One region of the Listeria grayi genome, then DNA from elsewhere that is predicted to be linked to it. Evidence: predicted binding sites of a transcription regulator. Region 1 holds the regulator's gene; each other region holds the start of a gene.
The links. The regulator CtsR, encoded in region 1, represses protease genes until heat stress. The targets are predictions, from matches to a motif close to ATGGTCAATAAAGGTCAAACA.
Positions count from the first base shown of each region.

Region 2: a site for CtsR is predicted at 2,171-2,191, ahead of clpB (ATP-dependent chaperone ClpB). Genes of this name have one in related genera too.
Region 3: a site for CtsR is predicted at 2,321-2,341, ahead of EL241_RS09115 (ATP-dependent Clp protease ATP-binding subunit). Genes of this name have one in related genera too.
Region 4: a site for CtsR is predicted at 2,055-2,075, ahead of clpP (ATP-dependent Clp endopeptidase proteolytic subunit ClpP). Genes of this name have one in related genera too.

Region 1 is NZ_LR134483.1:225,062-229,279, forward strand. Features, by position in the region: rRNA gene EL241_RS01150 (23S ribosomal RNA) at 1-1,255, shown strand, start outside; rRNA gene rrf (5S ribosomal RNA) at 1,329-1,444, shown strand; gene EL241_RS01160 (CtsR family transcriptional regulator) at 1,571-2,029, shown strand; gene EL241_RS01165 (UvrB/UvrC motif-containing protein) at 2,042-2,560, shown strand; gene EL241_RS01170 (protein arginine kinase) at 2,557-3,588, shown strand; gene EL241_RS01175 (ATP-dependent Clp protease ATP-binding subunit) at 3,618-4,218, shown strand, end outside.
Region 2 is NZ_LR134483.1:2,161,477-2,165,694, forward strand. Features, by position in the region: gene clpB (ATP-dependent chaperone ClpB) at 1-2,157, opposite strand, end outside; gene EL241_RS10605 (Bax inhibitor-1/YccA family protein) at 2,268-2,945, opposite strand; gene EL241_RS10610 (Cof-type HAD-IIB family hydrolase) at 2,969-3,739, opposite strand; gene EL241_RS10615 (GNAT family N-acetyltransferase) at 3,804-4,218, opposite strand, start outside.
Region 3 is NZ_LR134483.1:1,879,585-1,883,802, reverse strand. Features, by position in the region: gene ribH (6,7-dimethyl-8-ribityllumazine synthase) at 1-59, shown strand, start outside; gene EL241_RS09115 (ATP-dependent Clp protease ATP-binding subunit) at 108-2,273, opposite strand; gene EL241_RS09110 (hypothetical protein) at 2,436-2,747, opposite strand; gene EL241_RS09105 (CPBP family glutamic-type intramembrane protease) at 3,023-3,634, opposite strand; partial or broken gene tagH (teichoic acids export ABC transporter ATP-binding subunit TagH) at 3,854-4,218, shown strand, end outside.
Region 4 is NZ_LR134483.1:2,404,899-2,409,116, reverse strand. Features, by position in the region: gene EL241_RS11835 (alpha-keto acid decarboxylase family protein) at 1-521, opposite strand, end outside; gene deoC (deoxyribose-phosphate aldolase) at 661-1,332, shown strand; gene clpP (ATP-dependent Clp endopeptidase proteolytic subunit ClpP) at 1,384-1,977, opposite strand; tRNA gene EL241_RS11820 (tRNA-Arg) at 2,176-2,247, shown strand; gene EL241_RS11815 (cellulase family glycosylhydrolase) at 2,541-4,196, shown strand.

The DNA of each region.
Region 1 (4,218 bases):
GAGAGAATCCTAAGGTGAGCGAGAGAACTCTCGTTAAGGAACTCGGCAAAATGACCCCGTAACTTCGGGAGAAGGGGTGCTCTATTAGGGTGAAAGCCCGAGAGAGCCGCAGTGAATAGGCCCAGGCGACTGTTTAGCAAAAACACAGGTCTCTGCAAAACCGTAAGGTGACGTATAGGGGCTGACGCCTGCCCGGTGCTGGAAGGTTAAGAGGAGCGCTTAGCGCAAGCGAAGGTGCGAATTGAAGCCCCAGTAAACGGCGGCCGTAACTATAACGGTCCTAAGGTAGCGAAATTCCTTGTCGGGTAAGTTCCGACCCGCACGAAAGGCGCAACGATCTGGGCACTGTCTCAACGAGAGACTCGGTGAAATTATAGTACCTGTGAAGATGCAGGTTACCCGCGACAGGACGGAAAGACCCCGTGGAGCTTTACTGCAACCTGATATGGAATGTTTGTACCGCTTGTACAGGATAGGTAGGAGCCTAAGAGCTGCGCGCGCCAGCGTGCAAGGAGGCAATGGTGGGATACTACCCTGGCTGTATGACCATTCTAACCCGCCACGCTTAGCGCGTGGGGAGACAGTGTCAGGTGGGCAGTTTGACTGGGGCGGTCGCCTCCTAAAGAGTAACGGAGGCGCCCAAAGGTTCCCTCAGAATGGATGGAAATCATTCGCAGAGTGTAAAGGCACAAGGGAGCTTGACTGCGAGACTGACAAGTCGAGCAGGGACGAAAGTCGGGCTTAGTGATCCGGTGGTTCCGCATGGAAGGGCCATCGCTCAACGGATAAAAGCTACCCCGGGGATAACAGGCTTATCTCCCCCAAGAGTCCACATCGACGGGGAGGTTTGGCACCTCGATGTCGGCTCGTCGCATCCTGGGGCTGTAGTCGGTCCCAAGGGTTGGGCTGTTCGCCCATTAAAGCGGCACGCGAGCTGGGTTCAGAACGTCGTGAGACAGTTCGGTCCCTATCCGTCGCGGGCGCAGGAAATTTGAGAGGAGCTGTCCTTAGTACGAGAGGACCGGGATGGACGCACCGCTGGTGTACCAGTTGTTCCGCCAGGAGCATCGCTGGGTAGCTATGTGCGGCAGGGATAAACGCTGAAAGCATCTAAGCGTGAAGCCCCCCTCAAGATGAGATTTCCCATTTCTTCGGAAAGTAAGATCCCTGAAAGATGATCAGGTAGATAGGTTTGGAGTGGAAGTATGGCAACATATGGAGCGGACAAATACTAATCGATCGAGGACTTAACCAATAAAAATGATTATCGGTAAAAACTTTACAACCTTTCTTCTCTAGTTTTGAGAGAATGTTTTTCTCTTATATTGTCTGGTAGTTATGGCGAGAAGGTCACACCCGTTCCCATCCCGAACACGGTAGTTAAGCTTCTCTGCGCCAATGGTAGTAGGGGGTTTCCCCCTGTGAGAGTAGGTCGCTGCCGGGCACCTTGAAAAGTCTAGATATTTCTAGGCTTTTTATTTTGTTTTAAAGAGCTTTTTATTGTGCGTTTCTTCTAAATTTAGTATAATTAAAGTCAAAGTTAGTCAAAGTTAAGAAAGGAGTCTATTCGTTGAAAAATATATCAGATATTATCGAAGCATATTTGAAACAAGTCTTAGAAAACAACGAAGCAATCGAGATAAAACGTAGTGAAGTTGCTGATAAGTTTGAATGTGTTCCTTCGCAAATAAACTATGTTATTAATACACGCTTTACGATGGAGCGTGGATATATTGTAGAGAGTAAGCGCGGTGGTGGCGGTTATATCCGAATCATAAAAGTGAAAATGAATGATAAATTACAACTTTTGGAAGCTATTATTGCAATGTTGCATGACAAAAAAGTTTCTCAATCTTTTGCGGAAGATGTTATTTTCCGTCTGTTAGAAGAACGTGTTATCAATAAGAAAGAAGCAAGAATCATTTTATCTGCTTTAGATAGAGATGTTCTGATTTTGCCATTACCGGATAGAGATATTTTACGGAGTCGCATTTTAGAATCAATGTTGGTTGCGCTTAAATATGATTAACGAGGTGAGCTAATGCTGTGTGAAGATTGTGGTAAAAATGAAGCAGTTGTGGTTATTAAACAAATAAATAATGAAGGACAAAGCAAAACATTGTATCTTTGCGAATCGTGTGCCGCAAAAAATCAACAGCAATCATCTGAAAAATTTTCTGAAATTGTGGATACTTATACTGATTTCACATTGCAAATGTTGTCTTTATTACAAAATAAACAACATACTCACAGTGAAGAGAAAAGTTGTCCATCCTGCGGGTTAGCTTTTTCCGAATTTGTTGCTAATAATAGACTCGGTTGTGAACAATGTTATGAAGCCTTTCGGGAAAACTTGGTGCCCTATATAAGCCAAGTACAAAATAGTTATCGGCAGCACGTTGGGAAAAGGCCGATTGCAACTACAAAACAAGCTGATACTATAGAGCAGATCGAGGCATTGAAAAGAAAGCTGCAAGAAGCGATCGAATCAGAAGCTTTTGAAGAGGCTGCCTTGTTAAGAGATCAAATTAAAGTGCTCAAGGGAGGGGATGCTGGATGACAAACTTCTTTGAACCCCGTTTAAATACTTGGTTAGAAGCTCGAGGCGAAGAAAGTGATGTAGTCTTAAGTTCTCGTGTGAGAATTGCGAGAAACCTTCCGAATAAAGTGTTTCCAGTTTATTTGCAAAAAGAGCAAACTATTGATTCCGTATTTGGTAGCCTTGATGATAGTTTTCAACTGTTGAAGATGAATGATATGCAAATGCTGGAAAAAGCATTACTTGTAGAGAAGCACTTTATCAGTCCTTACTTGATGAATAAAAGCGAGCATGGTGCGGTTGCTATCAATGAAAAACAGAACCTTAGTATCATGATCAATGAAGAAGACCATATCCGGATTCAGAGCATGGTCTCAGGATTGAATTTAGAAGAGGCTTTAGAAAAAGCACTTCAAATCGAAAATGTGATGGAAGCAAAATTGGATTTTGCGTATGATGAACAGTTTGGTTATCTGACAAGCTGTGTTACAAATGTGGGAACTGGCCTAAGAGCTTCTGCTATGGTACATCTTCCAGGGCTTGTGACAACAAAACAGATGAAAAAAATGATCGAAGCGATTAGGCACCTTGGCTTTGTGGTAAGAGGAATGTATGGAGAAGGCAGTCTGCCATCCAGTAATATTTTTCAGATTTCCAATCAAGTCACTCTAGGAAAAACGGAATTGGAAATTATTGAAGATTTAACGGAGATCGTTATGCAAGTCATTATGCAGGAACGAGTGGCACGAACAATGCTCAAGCAAAAATACCATATCGCGTTAGAAGATCGTATTTTTAGAGCGTATGGATTGCTTGAAAATTGCCGGATGATCACAGAAGCTGAAAGTTCAGATGCGATCTCTGATTTAAGACTAGGCGTAGAATTAGGGTATCTTGAGCATATTACTCGCGAAAAAGTGAACGAACTGGTAATATTCTCGCAACCAGCATTTTTGCGACAAGCAGCTGGACATGATTTGAATGATTTTGAAGAGAAGGTAATTCGTGCAAGAGTCATAAGAGATTTATTAGAAAAAAATGAATCATAATTGAACGTAACATTAAGGAGGAATTCATTATGATGTTTGGAAGATTTACACAACGAGCGCAAAAGGTTCTTGCACTTTCCCAAGAAGAAGCTATCCGGTTAAAACACAGCAATCTTGGTACAGAACATATTTTACTAGGATTAGTAAGAGAAGGCGAAGGAATAGCTGCCAAGGCTTTATATGAGTTAGAAGTAAGTTCTGAAAAAGTACAACAAGAAGTAGAGGCATTGATCGGTGAGGGCGATAAAACCGTGACGACAATCCAATATACACCTCGGGCTAAGAAAGTAATCGAACTTTCTATGGATGAAGCTAGAAAATTAGGTCATACGTATGTTGGTACGGAGCATATCTTATTGGGGCTGATCCGTGAGGGTGAAGGAGTAGCAGCTCGGGTATTAAGTAATTTAGGCGTTAGTCTAAATAAAGCAAGACAACAAGTCTTGCAACTGTTAGGCAGTAGTGATGCTGCAAGTGCAGGCCGTCAAACCAATACACAAGCAACCCCAACATTAGACAGCTTGGCACGAGACCTGACTGTGATCGCAAGAGAAGAAAACTTGGATCCAGTGATCGGGCGTGCAAAGGAAATTCAGCGCGTGATTGAAGTATTGAGCAGAAGAACGAAGA
Region 2 (4,218 bases), 810 kb from region 1:
CACGGTATTTTTAAAGTCGACCATTCTGCCTTGCGAATCGGTGATCCTACCGTCATCGAGGACTTGCAACAGTATATTGAAAACGTCTGGATGCGCTTTTTCGATCTCGTCCAGCAAAACGATTGAATATGGATTGCGTCGAACAGCTTCCGTGAGCTGACCGCCTTCTTCATAACCGACATAGCCTGGAGGTGCTCCGACTAAGCGGGAAACAGAATGTTTTTCCATATATTCGGACATATCGATCCGGATCATATGTTCTTCAGAATCAAACATATTGAAAGCAAGTGCTTTGGCAAGTTCGGTTTTCCCTACGCCGGTCGGTCCGAGGAAAATGAAAGAACCGATCGGACGTTTCGGATCTTTGATGCCGGCGCGGGCACGAAGCACGGCGTTACTGACTAATTCAACAGCTTGATCCTGGCCGATGACTTGCTGATGTAGCAGATCGCCAAGTTTCAGCAGTTTTTCGCGTTCGCCTTCTACCAATTTAGAAACCGGTATTCCCGTCCAGCGGCCAATAATGTCTGCAATTTCATTTTCAGTCACTTCTTCTTGTAAGAGCCGATCGCCAGTTTTGCTCTTTTCGCGGTTTTCAGCTTCCAAAGCAGCTAGTTCTTTTTCTGCTTCTGGAATCTTGCCATGCCTTAGTTCGGCTGCTTTTGTCAAATCATAGTTATTTTCAGCTTCTTCTAATTGATGACGCAAAATATCGATTTGTTCCCGTTTTTCGCGGATCTGGCTGATTTCATTTTTTTCGATTTCCCATTTGGACTGCATTTGGTTAGCCGCTTCTTTGTAATCAGCCAGTTCTTTTTGCAGTTGTTCTAATCTTCTCCTACTTGCAGGATCGCTTTCTTCTTTTAAAGCTGCTTCTTCGATTTCAAGCTGCATGACACGCCGCGTTACTTCGTCGAGTTCATTTGGCATCGAGTCGATCTCTACTCGGATCGTTGCGCAGGCCTCATCGATCAGATCGATTGCTTTATCTGGTAAAAAGCGATCCGTAATATAACGGTCGGATAAGCGAGCCGCAGCTACTAAGGCGTTATCGTGGATATTAACACCGTGATGGATCTCGAAGCGTTCTTTCAAACCACGCAGGATCGAGACTGTATCTTCTAAAGTCGGTTCATTGACCGTAACTTTTTGGAACCGTCTTTCTAATGCTGCGTCTTTTTCGATGTACTGCCGATATTCATCTAATGTCGTCGCGCCGATACAATGTAGCTCACCTCTTGCAAGCATTGGTTTCAACATGTTGCCGGCGTCCATTGCACCCTCTGTTTTTCCTGCGCCGACGATCATGTGGATCTCATCGATGAACAGCAATACTTGGCCTTCGCTTTGTTTTACCTCTTGCAAAACCGCTTTTAACCGTTCTTCAAACTCACCGCGATATTTTGCCCCAGCGATCAGCGAACCAAGGTCTAACGAAATGATGGTTTTATCTTTTAATCCTTCCGGCACGTCTTTTCGTACGATCCGTTGCGCTAATCCCTCGATGATCGCCGTTTTACCAACGCCTGGTTCTCCGATGAGGACCGGATTGTTTTTTGTTTTACGAGATAATATCCGAATCACATTGCGGATCTCGGCATCACGGCCAATGACTGGATCTAACTTTCCGCTGCGGACTTCTGCGATTAGATCGCGTCCATATTTTAATAATGCTTCGTATGTTTCTTCTGCGTTTGGACTGGTCACGCGTTTCCCTCCTCTTATTTGCATAATTGCTTCTTTTAATTGTTTTTTGCTGCATTTTTGTTTTTGGATCGCTTCCGTTATCGGATGATTTTTCTGCTCCATGATAGCGAGTAACAAATGCTCGGTCGACAGATAGCTGTCTTCCAGTTCTTTTTCCACTTTTCCAGCGTCTGTCAAAAGCTGATAAAGGCTTTGGCTCATAGCTTGTCCGTATTGAACATTGCTTCCCGTAATGACTGGCAAACCAGCTAAACCGTTATCCACTGTTTCCATCAACAATTGTTTGTCGATTTCTGCGACTTCGTACACGCGAGCTGCAAATTCACTATTAGCGAGTAATTCATGAAACAAATGATAGCTGTCGATCTCTTGGTGCTGCCATTCCACTGCCAGCGCTTGTGCATCGGCGATAAGTTGTTGTACTTGTTCTGTATATTGATTTGGATTCAATGTCTTCACCTCTTCTTTGACCTATTTTGACCTTTATTTTATTATACGCCTCCCGCTAAAATTTGTCTAATCAAAACACAAAAAAACTCGCCGCCCGAAGCAGCAAGTTTTTAATCACGTCCAGCAAACAGACGTAGTAAATATAAAAATAAGTTAACGAAATCCAAGTAAAGATTTAACGCTAAGATCGGAACATCATCTAAGGTGATCGTCCGCTTCATCATTTGATTGAAGTCATACACGATATACAGGCTGAATAATAATGCTCCTGCTCCGGAAATAATAGTGGACGTTCCCGAAGTAAGTGGGATAAACATCCCAAAAAGGGTTACAACAACTAAGACGATCAATGCGATCAGTAGAATTTTACCCATTGCCTGCAAGTCTTTCTTTACTTTTGCGCCAATAACTGCAAAGGCGATAAAACTTACCGTCGTGGTGGCAAATGCCATTAGCACAGCATTTCCCGCTCCGATCGCAAAATAGTGAGTAAGCACAGGCCCGATCGTCAAGCCGCTGACGAAAGCAAATGCAATCAAGATCGGATAGCCTAAAACTTTGGGAACACTTTTATTCGCTCTGACAATAAAAGCCGCCACCAATAAGATGATCTCCGTCAACAACAAAGGAAAATAGAGTTCCGGACTAAGCTGATTGCCAATGCCTGCTCCGATCGATGCGATCAATAGCGATATCACAAACCAATTCAATGTTCGTTGCATGACGACTTCTTTTGGTGCTGCTTGATTTGCAGTTGCTTGTCTGACTGTACGATTCATTTCTTCCATCATCGATCCCTCTTTTCATTCATTTATATCAATTTATAATGCGCAAGTGCTTTCGCAATACCATCATTATTGTTTGTATCTGTTATATAAGAAGCATGTTCTTTGAGTCCTGGCATAGCATTTTCCATAGCTACCGCATAATCTACGGCTTGGAACATTTCCATGTCGTTTTTGCCGTCGCCGAATGCATACGTGGGAATTCCTTCATATCCCATGACTTCGATCAATTTTTCGATCCCGCGTGCTTTCGAACCACCTTTTCGAAGTACATCATTACTAAATGGTGTATTGCGAACAAATTGCAGTTCTGGGAATCTAGATGGGAAATATTCATCCCCTGTTTCCAGAAGCAATAATGCCATGTTGATCGTTTCCTTGGCAAACATATCTGGATAGACACCGGGCATGGGTTCGCCCAAATAATCAAAATGTTTTTTGACTGTTTCATTCTGAGCTGTTGCGCCAATGCGCTCGCCATTATAGAAGCAAACTTCTACATTTTGCGATTTTGCTTCGGCTGTTAAGCGCGCTATTAATTCTGGTTCTAATTTATCTTGGTAGACGACCTCGCCTTTATAAAAAGCCAGTTGACCGTTCATCGCGACTGCTGAATCAATTTTGGTTTTTGCCATATTTTTATCGATCTCAATAAGGGTTCTTCCTGTTGCGATGATCGGTACGATGTTATTCTCACGAAGCTTTTCTAAAGCTTCCATCGAGCTCGGTAATAATTCTGCCTCACTATTCAATAATGTGCCATCCATATCAAAAAAACATATTGCATTCGGTTTCAAAGTATCATTCCTTTTCCCTATGATACCTCTATCATATCAATCTTTGCTGGATAAATCAAAAAGCCTATTTATAGATCGCATAGTTGCCGATCTTCACAAAACCAAGTTCTTCGTAAATAGCTCCAGCAACAGGATTGCTATAGAATAAGCATGGTTTTTTACCTTCTGCCAGCAGATCGCAGCTTAGTTTCTTCATGATCGTCTTGGCTAAACCTTGTTTGCGGTATTCTGCTTTTGTCGCTACACCGATTATCATCGCAGAATATGGATTTTCAGCGCTTGACTCAGCTACAGCAACGATCTCACCGTTTTGTTCGATATAATAGATCCGCTTGGTCTTTTCAGCTAATTGCGTGACCATCAGTTCTTTGTCTTCTCTACGTGGCTGTAACTCTTTTATATTAGCCCGCATCTCAATGATCGCTGGTATATCTTCCGGAATCGCCGTGCGCACTATTACTTCAGTATTCACTTTGATC
Region 3 (4,218 bases), 1.1 Mb from region 1:
GCTCAGAATCAGCAATGGGTGTGCTGGAAATGACGAATTTGATAAAAGCGATCGGCTAACTAAAAAAACGCGGAAAAGAATATCTCTTTTCCGCGTTTTTTGTTTTATTAAGCCATTACTTGTTGTTTTACAACGATTTTACCAGTTTCATCGACATCTGCTTGTAAAGCTTTTGCTTCGGGTTCATCGATCAAAATATCAGCAATGTTGTCTTCCAATTGTTCTTGGATCGTTCTACGAAGTGGTCGAGCACCGAACTTACTGTCGTAACCAAGATCGATCAGTTTTTCTTTTGCTGCGTCTGTCACATCGATCGTTACTTCTTCGTCTGCTAACATGGTATTTAAGTCTGCCAGCATCAAGTTGACGATTTCAAGGAGATTATCTTTTTCAAGCTGGTTGAATTCAACGACACTGTCGAGACGGTTCAAGAATTCTGGTTTAAAGAAGTAGCCGAGCTTATCCAGTGAATCACTGTCTTTTTCGGATTGTTTTTCTTTCAACATCGTAAAGCCGACAGAAGCCTCTTTATCGACTGTTCCTGCGTTGCTTGTCATAATAATAACGGTATCTTTGAAACTTACGGTCCTACCTTGAGAATCGGTTAGGCGACCGTCTTCCAAGATTTGCAAGAACATGTGTTGGACATCTGGATGTGCTTTCTCGATTTCATCCAGTAGCAGAATGCTATAAGGATGACGGCGGATCTTCTCGGTCAATTGACCAGCTTCATCGTGACCAACATAGCCTGGAGGTGAACCAATCAGCTTAGCAACGCTGTGTTTTTCCATATATTCACTCATATCTAGTCTGATCATCGCTTCTTCTGTACCAAACAATTCTTTTGCAAGCGTACGTCCTAACTCGGTTTTACCTACACCAGTAGGTCCAACGAATAGGAAGGAACCTATCGGCCGGTTTTTTTGTTTCAAGCCGACCCGGCTGCGGCGGATCGCTTTTGCTACTTTGCCAACAGCTTGTTTTTGGCCAATAACTTTTTCATTCAAATGTGCTTCTAAATGTTTCATTTTAGATTGTTCTTCGGCTTGTAGTTGACCAACTGGAATACCAGTTTTTTCTTCAATAATAGCTTGGATATCAGCGACTTGGATGACCGGACGTTCAGAAATACCAGCGGCTGTTTTATTTTCGGAGAGACGTGTGATCTCATCACGGATATTAGCTGCTTTTTCATAGTCTTCGTTTTGCAATGCTTGTGTCTTTTCTTTTTCCAAGCGTTCGACGCGTTCGCTGACTGTTTTTTCGTCTAAACGTTCGACAGACAGATTATAGCGGGCACCAACCTCGTCCATTAGGTCAATTGCTTTATCTGGCAGTTGACGGTCTTGGATATAGCGTACGCTCAAGTTGACAGCGGCATCGAGGCTTTCTTTCGAATAAGCGACTTCATGATAATCCTCATAACGTTCTTTTAAGCCGTTCAAGATCGTGATCGTGTCAGCGGCACTTGGTTCGTCGACCGTTACAGGCTGGAAGCGCCGTTCCAAAGCAGCATCTTTCTCGATTTGACGGTATTCTTTCAAGGTTGTCGCACCGACCATTTGTATGTCACCGCGTGCTAATGCTGGTTTTAGAATGTTACCAGCATCCATCGAACCTTCTGCGGAGCCAGCACCTACGATCGTGTGGACTTCGTCAATGAAGAGGATCGTATTGGTCTGATCTTGCAGTTCTTGGATCAATTGTTTCATTTTTTCTTCAAACTGTCCGCGGATCCCAGTACCAGATACTAAGGAAGCCACATCGAGCAAGATGATTTCTTTGTCTAATAATTTCGTCGGGACTTTTTTATCTGCAATCGCAATTGCTAGACCTTCGACAACAGCCGTTTTACCTACACCTGGTTCACCGATCAAAACAGGATTGTTTTTTGTACGGCGGTTAAGAATCTCGATCACACGTTTGATTTCCTTATCGCGGCCAATCACCGGATCTAGTTTGTTTTCACGTGCCATCGCTGTAAGATTTGTTCCATATTGACCTAAAAGGCCGCCGCCATTCCCAGCTGTTTGGGTTTGAACCGTGGATTGTGGTCTGCCTCCAGATTGGAAGTCGTTCCTTTGATTAGCATTATTGAGGCCGCCCAATTGACGGAAAATATCGTCAAAAGGAGAGTTGCCTGAAAATGGATTAGTTTGATTTTTAACTGTTTGATAGCAGTCTTGGCATAACGGTATTTCTTGTTTTTGACCATTGATGTTCATATATAACTGTATCGTTGCTTGATTTTGTTTACAATTTTCGCATAGCATAAAGTTCCCTCCTCTATAAATAGTGGAATTGATCAAAGCGCTTGTTGACTTTGACTAACTTTGACCTTATGGCTATAGTATACACTGACCTATTTTGACTTTCAAGTGTTTTGCTCAAAAAAAAAGAACATTTCCACGGAAATAGAAAATGTCCTTTTTAAGTTACTCAAACTCAATCTCATAAATCGATTCATCTAAACTATCGAGTATCTCATTTGCTTCTATATAATTGATCCATTCCTTTTTTGGCTCAGAGGAACTAGCTTTTACGAGCGGCTTAATGCGGCTATAAATCGTTTTGAGAAGGTCTGTCCACATGTTGTTCACGGCGCGCTGGATTTTTTCTTCTTTCCAACGTTTTGCAGGGGCTCTTCGTCGGTTTTTTACATTTTGGTATTCTGTCGCATTGACTACAAACGTTTCTCGCGATTGTAAGTGGTTGTCCATATACTCCATAAATTCAGTGAAATTCAAGTTAATATCTCCTAGCTCTCGTATAGTATTTGACTACGCCTTGTTACATTCTCCATAAACGTTATAGAGCTGGAATTGGTATTTTTGACAAATAAAAAAGCCGGAATTCCTTTTTATTGGCTGCTTCAAGTATAACATGAGGGGAGAGATATGAATACTCTTTTTGATTTTTATAGAACGATTTGCGAAAAGACACAAAAAAGACATTTTTCTGTTATCGAAAAATGTCTTTCTTTTTATGTAATACAAAAATTGTATCACTGACAGTTCGGCTGTTAGTATAGCGGTAAAGCTACTAATAACAGGAAGATGAAGGTTAAGTGCGATAAGTAGGTAAGGATAACGCTTTTCCTAAATTGATATAGTAGATTCCATACTAAGGAAGCAACGAAAATACTGACGACAACAGCGATACTTTTGCTGACACACATAAATAATGCCAGGATCGCGGCGCTGATAATCGCGGCGATGATCGGGTGGAAATAATGATTTAACCGCTCTAAAACAAAACCGCGCCAAAATATTTCTTCTCCCGGAACGATGATGAAAATGAGTAATAGCCATATTAATAGGGAGTCGGTCGAATATTTGGCGAATGCGCTTTTAACGGATAGATCCAATCCACCTGGAAGGACCTTGAAGAGGATGGCGCCAATATAAAAGACGACATAGAGAGCAATACCGGATACAATACCTAGAAATAGGTTTTTTGTAAAAGATGATTTCTTTTCTAGATCCTCATTAAAAATAACGAAGCTCATTAAAAATAACGTACAAGCTCCATATAAATACCAAAATGCACCACGATAATGGTAAGTAAGCGCAATTAGGAGCGCACAAAGTATAAACCCAGCGATGAGTTTATAGTCTATCTTGTTGCTTTTCAAAAATCTTACACCTCTTTAATCATAGAACTTATAATCATTTAATACTTTAATCGAAAAAAAGTTTTTTAGCAAACTTTATAACTATTTTATTGTAACATGACTGAGCTGCGAATATCATGAGAGTTCTCTCATTTATATAGCATTCAGATGGGATTTATGATAGACTGTAGAATGCAAAATAATAATTTACCTATCTAAATTAAAGGTGGAAACAGAAAAATGACGGAAAAAGTGGTAATTTCTCACGTATCCAAGCAGTATGAACTAGTGAAGACCAAAAGCGACAAGATAAAAGCGATGTTTTTCCCAAAGGATCGCTCGAAATTCTGGGCACTGCGGGATGTCAATTTGAGAATCGGCGATGGAGAGACAGTTGGTTTAGTTGGAACAAATGGTTCAGGTAAATCAACACTATCCAACATTATTTCAGGTGTTATTATCCCTACGACAGGGAAGGTGGAAGTGAATGGCGAGACTTCGCTGATCGCGATCGCCGCAGGGTTAAAAGGTAATTTATCAGGACTTGACAACATTCGGTTGAAGCTTTTGATGAGTGGGATGCGCAACAAAGAGATCGACAAACT
Region 4 (4,218 bases), 570 kb from region 1:
ACAATCGCCTTATGAGCGATGTCGATTGGCAGATTGATATAAACAGGACGCTTTTCAAGCAATGCCGTTTCAAGCACACGGTCGATCTCTGACGCGGCGTTTTCCTCTGTCAGCATCGTTGTTGCAGCAGTGACTTCCTTTGCCATTTCGGAAAAATTATGGAAGTTTCCCATTCCTAGCGAGTGATGTACTAATTTTTTATTGGATTGCACATTCATAGTTGGAGATCCGACGATATGGATGACAGGAACTTGTTCGGCAAAGCTTCCCGCTGTGCCATTGATCGCACTTAATTCACCAACACCAAATGTGGTAACCAAAGCACTCACACCACGTTCGCGGGCATAACCATCTGCAGCATAAGCGGCATTTAATTCGTTGGTATTCCCTTGCCAGCTAAGCCCTTCGTGGTTTTGGATATAGTCTAAGAAAGTTAAATTATAGTCGCCGGGCACACCAAATACTTTGTCAATGCCAATTTCTTCTAAACGGTCGACCAAATATTGACCTACTGTATACATGAAAAATTCCTCCTCGTTATTATGACTCTAATATACGCCTGAAAATTTAAAAGGTCAAGTAAATTGACCTTTATTTTTTAGCTTTAAATCAAAAGTGGTATAATCATAGTGAGAATTCGAAGTTGAGGAGGAAGAGAAATTGAAACTGATTGACTTGAAGCAAATGATCGACCATACAAATTTGAAACCGTATGCAGAAACAAGCGACTTCAAAAAACTATGCGCGGAAGCGGACGAGTACCAATTTAAAATGGTCGCGATCAATCCTGCAGCGACGGAAGTTTGCGCCGCCTTTTTAGAAAATAGTCCTGTTCATGTCGGGGCGGCAATCGGCTTTCCTTTAGGCCAAACAACGCTGGATTGTAAACTTTTTGAAACAAAAGATGCGATCGCAAAAGGCGCGGATGAAATCGATTATGTAATCAATATCGGGGCATTGAAAGAGAAAAAATATGCATATCTGGAGCAGGAAATGGAAGCAATCGTGGCGATCTGCCGGGAACATCAGGTGATTTCCAAAGTGATCTTCGAAAATTGCTATTTAACAGAATCCGAAAAAATAAAAATGGCTGAGATCGCAAAGAAAGTAGAGCCAGATTTCATTAAGACTTCGACCGGATTTGGAACAAGTGGCGCAACGGCTTCAGATGTACGATTGATGAAGGAAACGGTGGGAGATAAGGTAAAAGTGAAAGCTGCCGGAGGAATTCGCGATCTGCAAACAGCAATGCTGATGATCGAAGCTGGTGCGGAACGCCTTGGAACAAGCAGTGGAATCGCGATCGTCAAGGAATGGGAAGAACAGCAATAAAAAAAAGCACGTCCCTATAAAAAGGGATGTGCTTTTTAGCGATCAAATACCTTATTTCAAAGCGTTTTTACTAGAAATAATATCGTCGATCAAGCCGTATTCTTTTGCTTCGTCTGCAGTCATGAAATTATCACGATCTGTATCACGAGCGATCACTTCGATCGGTTGACCAGTTTTTTCAGAAAGAATGCGGTTCATGCGTTCTTTGATTTTCAAAATATGACGAGCAGCGATTTCGATTTCAGTCGCTTGTCCTTGCGCACCGCCAAGTGGTTGGTGAATCATGATCTCGGAATTCGGCAATGCAAAACGTTTACCGTCTGCACCAGCTGCAAGTAAGAATGAACCCATAGAAGCAGCCATACCCATGCCGATCGTTTGTACGTCAGCTTTCACAAGATTCATTGTATCGTAGATCGCCATCCCGGCAGAAATGCTTCCTCCTGGAGAGTTGATGTACAAGTAGATATCTTTATCCGGATCTTGAGAATCTAAAAATAGTAATTGGGCAACGATCGAATTAGCTACATTATCATCGATAGCAGAACCTAACATGATGATACGATCTTTTAATAGACGGGAATAAATGTCGTAAGCGCGTTCGCCACGGCTAGTTTGTTCAATAACTGTTGGAATTAAATTCATTGTTATATTCCTCCTCATTCATTTCAATTTTAGTTTAAGAAAATAGGTTTCTTAAGCGATAACTTTACTATACACGAATGGTCAAAGTAGGTCAAATAAAAGGTTCTTCGGAAGAAAAATAGTTTTTCAAGCAGAAATAGAACTTGCTACTTCATACATTTTCCGATATAATTACTATTCGTACGGCACTTACATAGTGCCCTCGTGGTGCAACGGATAGCACGTAAGATTCCGGTTCTTAAAATGGGGGTTCGATTCCCTCCGAGGGCATTCAAATAACAACTCCTAAGCGTGGATGATAGTATTACTATCATCCACGCTTTTTATCAGTAAACAGCTCTATAACTACCTTCACAAACCGCGCAGCAAAATTAGAAATTTGTTTCATACATTGTAAACAAAAATGTAAGGCCTTACATTTTTAATTATGTTATGATGAGGCGGGAAAGGAGGACAAGAAAAAAGAGAATGGCTCCTTCTTAGAATTTACAAAAGATAGATCAGCTTTGTGAAAACAGACATTTAAAGCGCGATATCTTATTTGTAGAGAGGATGGAAGATGAATGATAGGGAAATCAGAAAAACGGGGTCTTATGGGGAAATGGCTGATAACAGCTGTTTTACTTGGGATCATTAGCTTAGTTGTTGGTTTTGGCGGGAACAAAACAGAAGCAAAAGCATTGGAAGGTCAAGACTTCTTGAAAACAGACCGAACGTTGATCAAAAATGCAAAGGGACAGGAAGTGCAACTTCGTGGGGTGAATGCCGGCGGATGGCTGGTCCAAGAAGAATGGATGAACCCGACCAATGCAAAAGATCAGAAAACAATGATGGATACTTTTAAAAACAGATTTGGCGCAGCGGGTCGGGATGAATTGATCAAGGTATATGAGGATAATTATTGGACGACCAAAGATTTTGATAATGTCCAGAATATGGGGGCGAATGTTTTGCGGCTGCCGTTCACTTACATGAATCTGGTAGATGACAACGGTAATTTGAAAGCGGATGCATGGAATCGGCTGGACTGGTTTATCGACAATAGTGCCAAGCGTGGCATGTACGTGATTCTTGATATGCACGGAGCCTTTGGATCGCAAAACGGCATGGATCATTCAGGTGAGATCAATGATGGGAAACAGCTTTATGACAATCCGGCTAATCGTGCGAAAACACTTTGGTTATGGGAAAAAATCGCTGAGCATTACAATGGTAATCCAGCGGTCGCAGGCTATGATACGATCAACGAACCGGGGATCAAAGCAGCGGCAACAAACAAAGTCCAATGGGATTTTTATGACGAGATCTATAAAAAAATCCGAAATAAGGACAAAGAGCACATCGTTATCATGGAATCTTGCTGGGATGCAAAAGATTTACCAAGGCCGCAAACTTATAACTGGACAAACATCGTTTATGAATATCATTATTACCCATGGAGTGCAGAAAAAGATCTAGCGGCGCAAAAGAAATATTTTGACAGCAAAGTAGTTGATATCAATCAAGCGAACTACAATGTTCCAACATTTATCGGCGAGTTCAATGTCTTTGGACTTACTGACGGTTGGAAGTATGCCTTAAATACATTCAATACGAATAGATGGAGCTGGACAAGTTGGTCTTATAAAGTGACAGGGACCAACAACAATTGGGGTATCTACAATCACAATCCAGCAAAAGTCGATATTTATAATGATTCCAAAGAGGTTATCAAGCAAAAATGGTCGAATGTGCGCACGGAACAAGGCGCAGTGAATCAATCGTTATATAACGTGATCAAAGAGGGTTTTCAAGGTGGCGTAGCGACCGTTCAAGATGGGAAATACTATCTTGTATCGAGTGCTAATAATAAAGTAGTTACCGCAGAAGATGCTGGTAATAAAACACTGGCGGCAAACCGCGACAACTACGGCGGTGCTTGGGAAACGCTGTTAGTGAAAAATAATAGTGACGGCACAGTTTCTTTCCAATCAGAAGCAAACGGAAAATACGTAACTGCGGTTTTAGATGAACAAAGCCAGCTATTGGCGCGTGCCTCAACGATCGGGGACTGGGAAAAATTCCGCTTTGTTCCAACAGGGAATGGCGATTATGGGATTCAAAGCGCGGCAAACAATAAATTCGTCAGTGCAAATTTAAATAACGGCGGTCAATTGTTTGCTACCCAAAACCTCATCGGCGGGGCATGGGAAGCTTTCAAAGTAAATAAAGTTAATTGATCTAAGATAGCGGTCCAAGCGG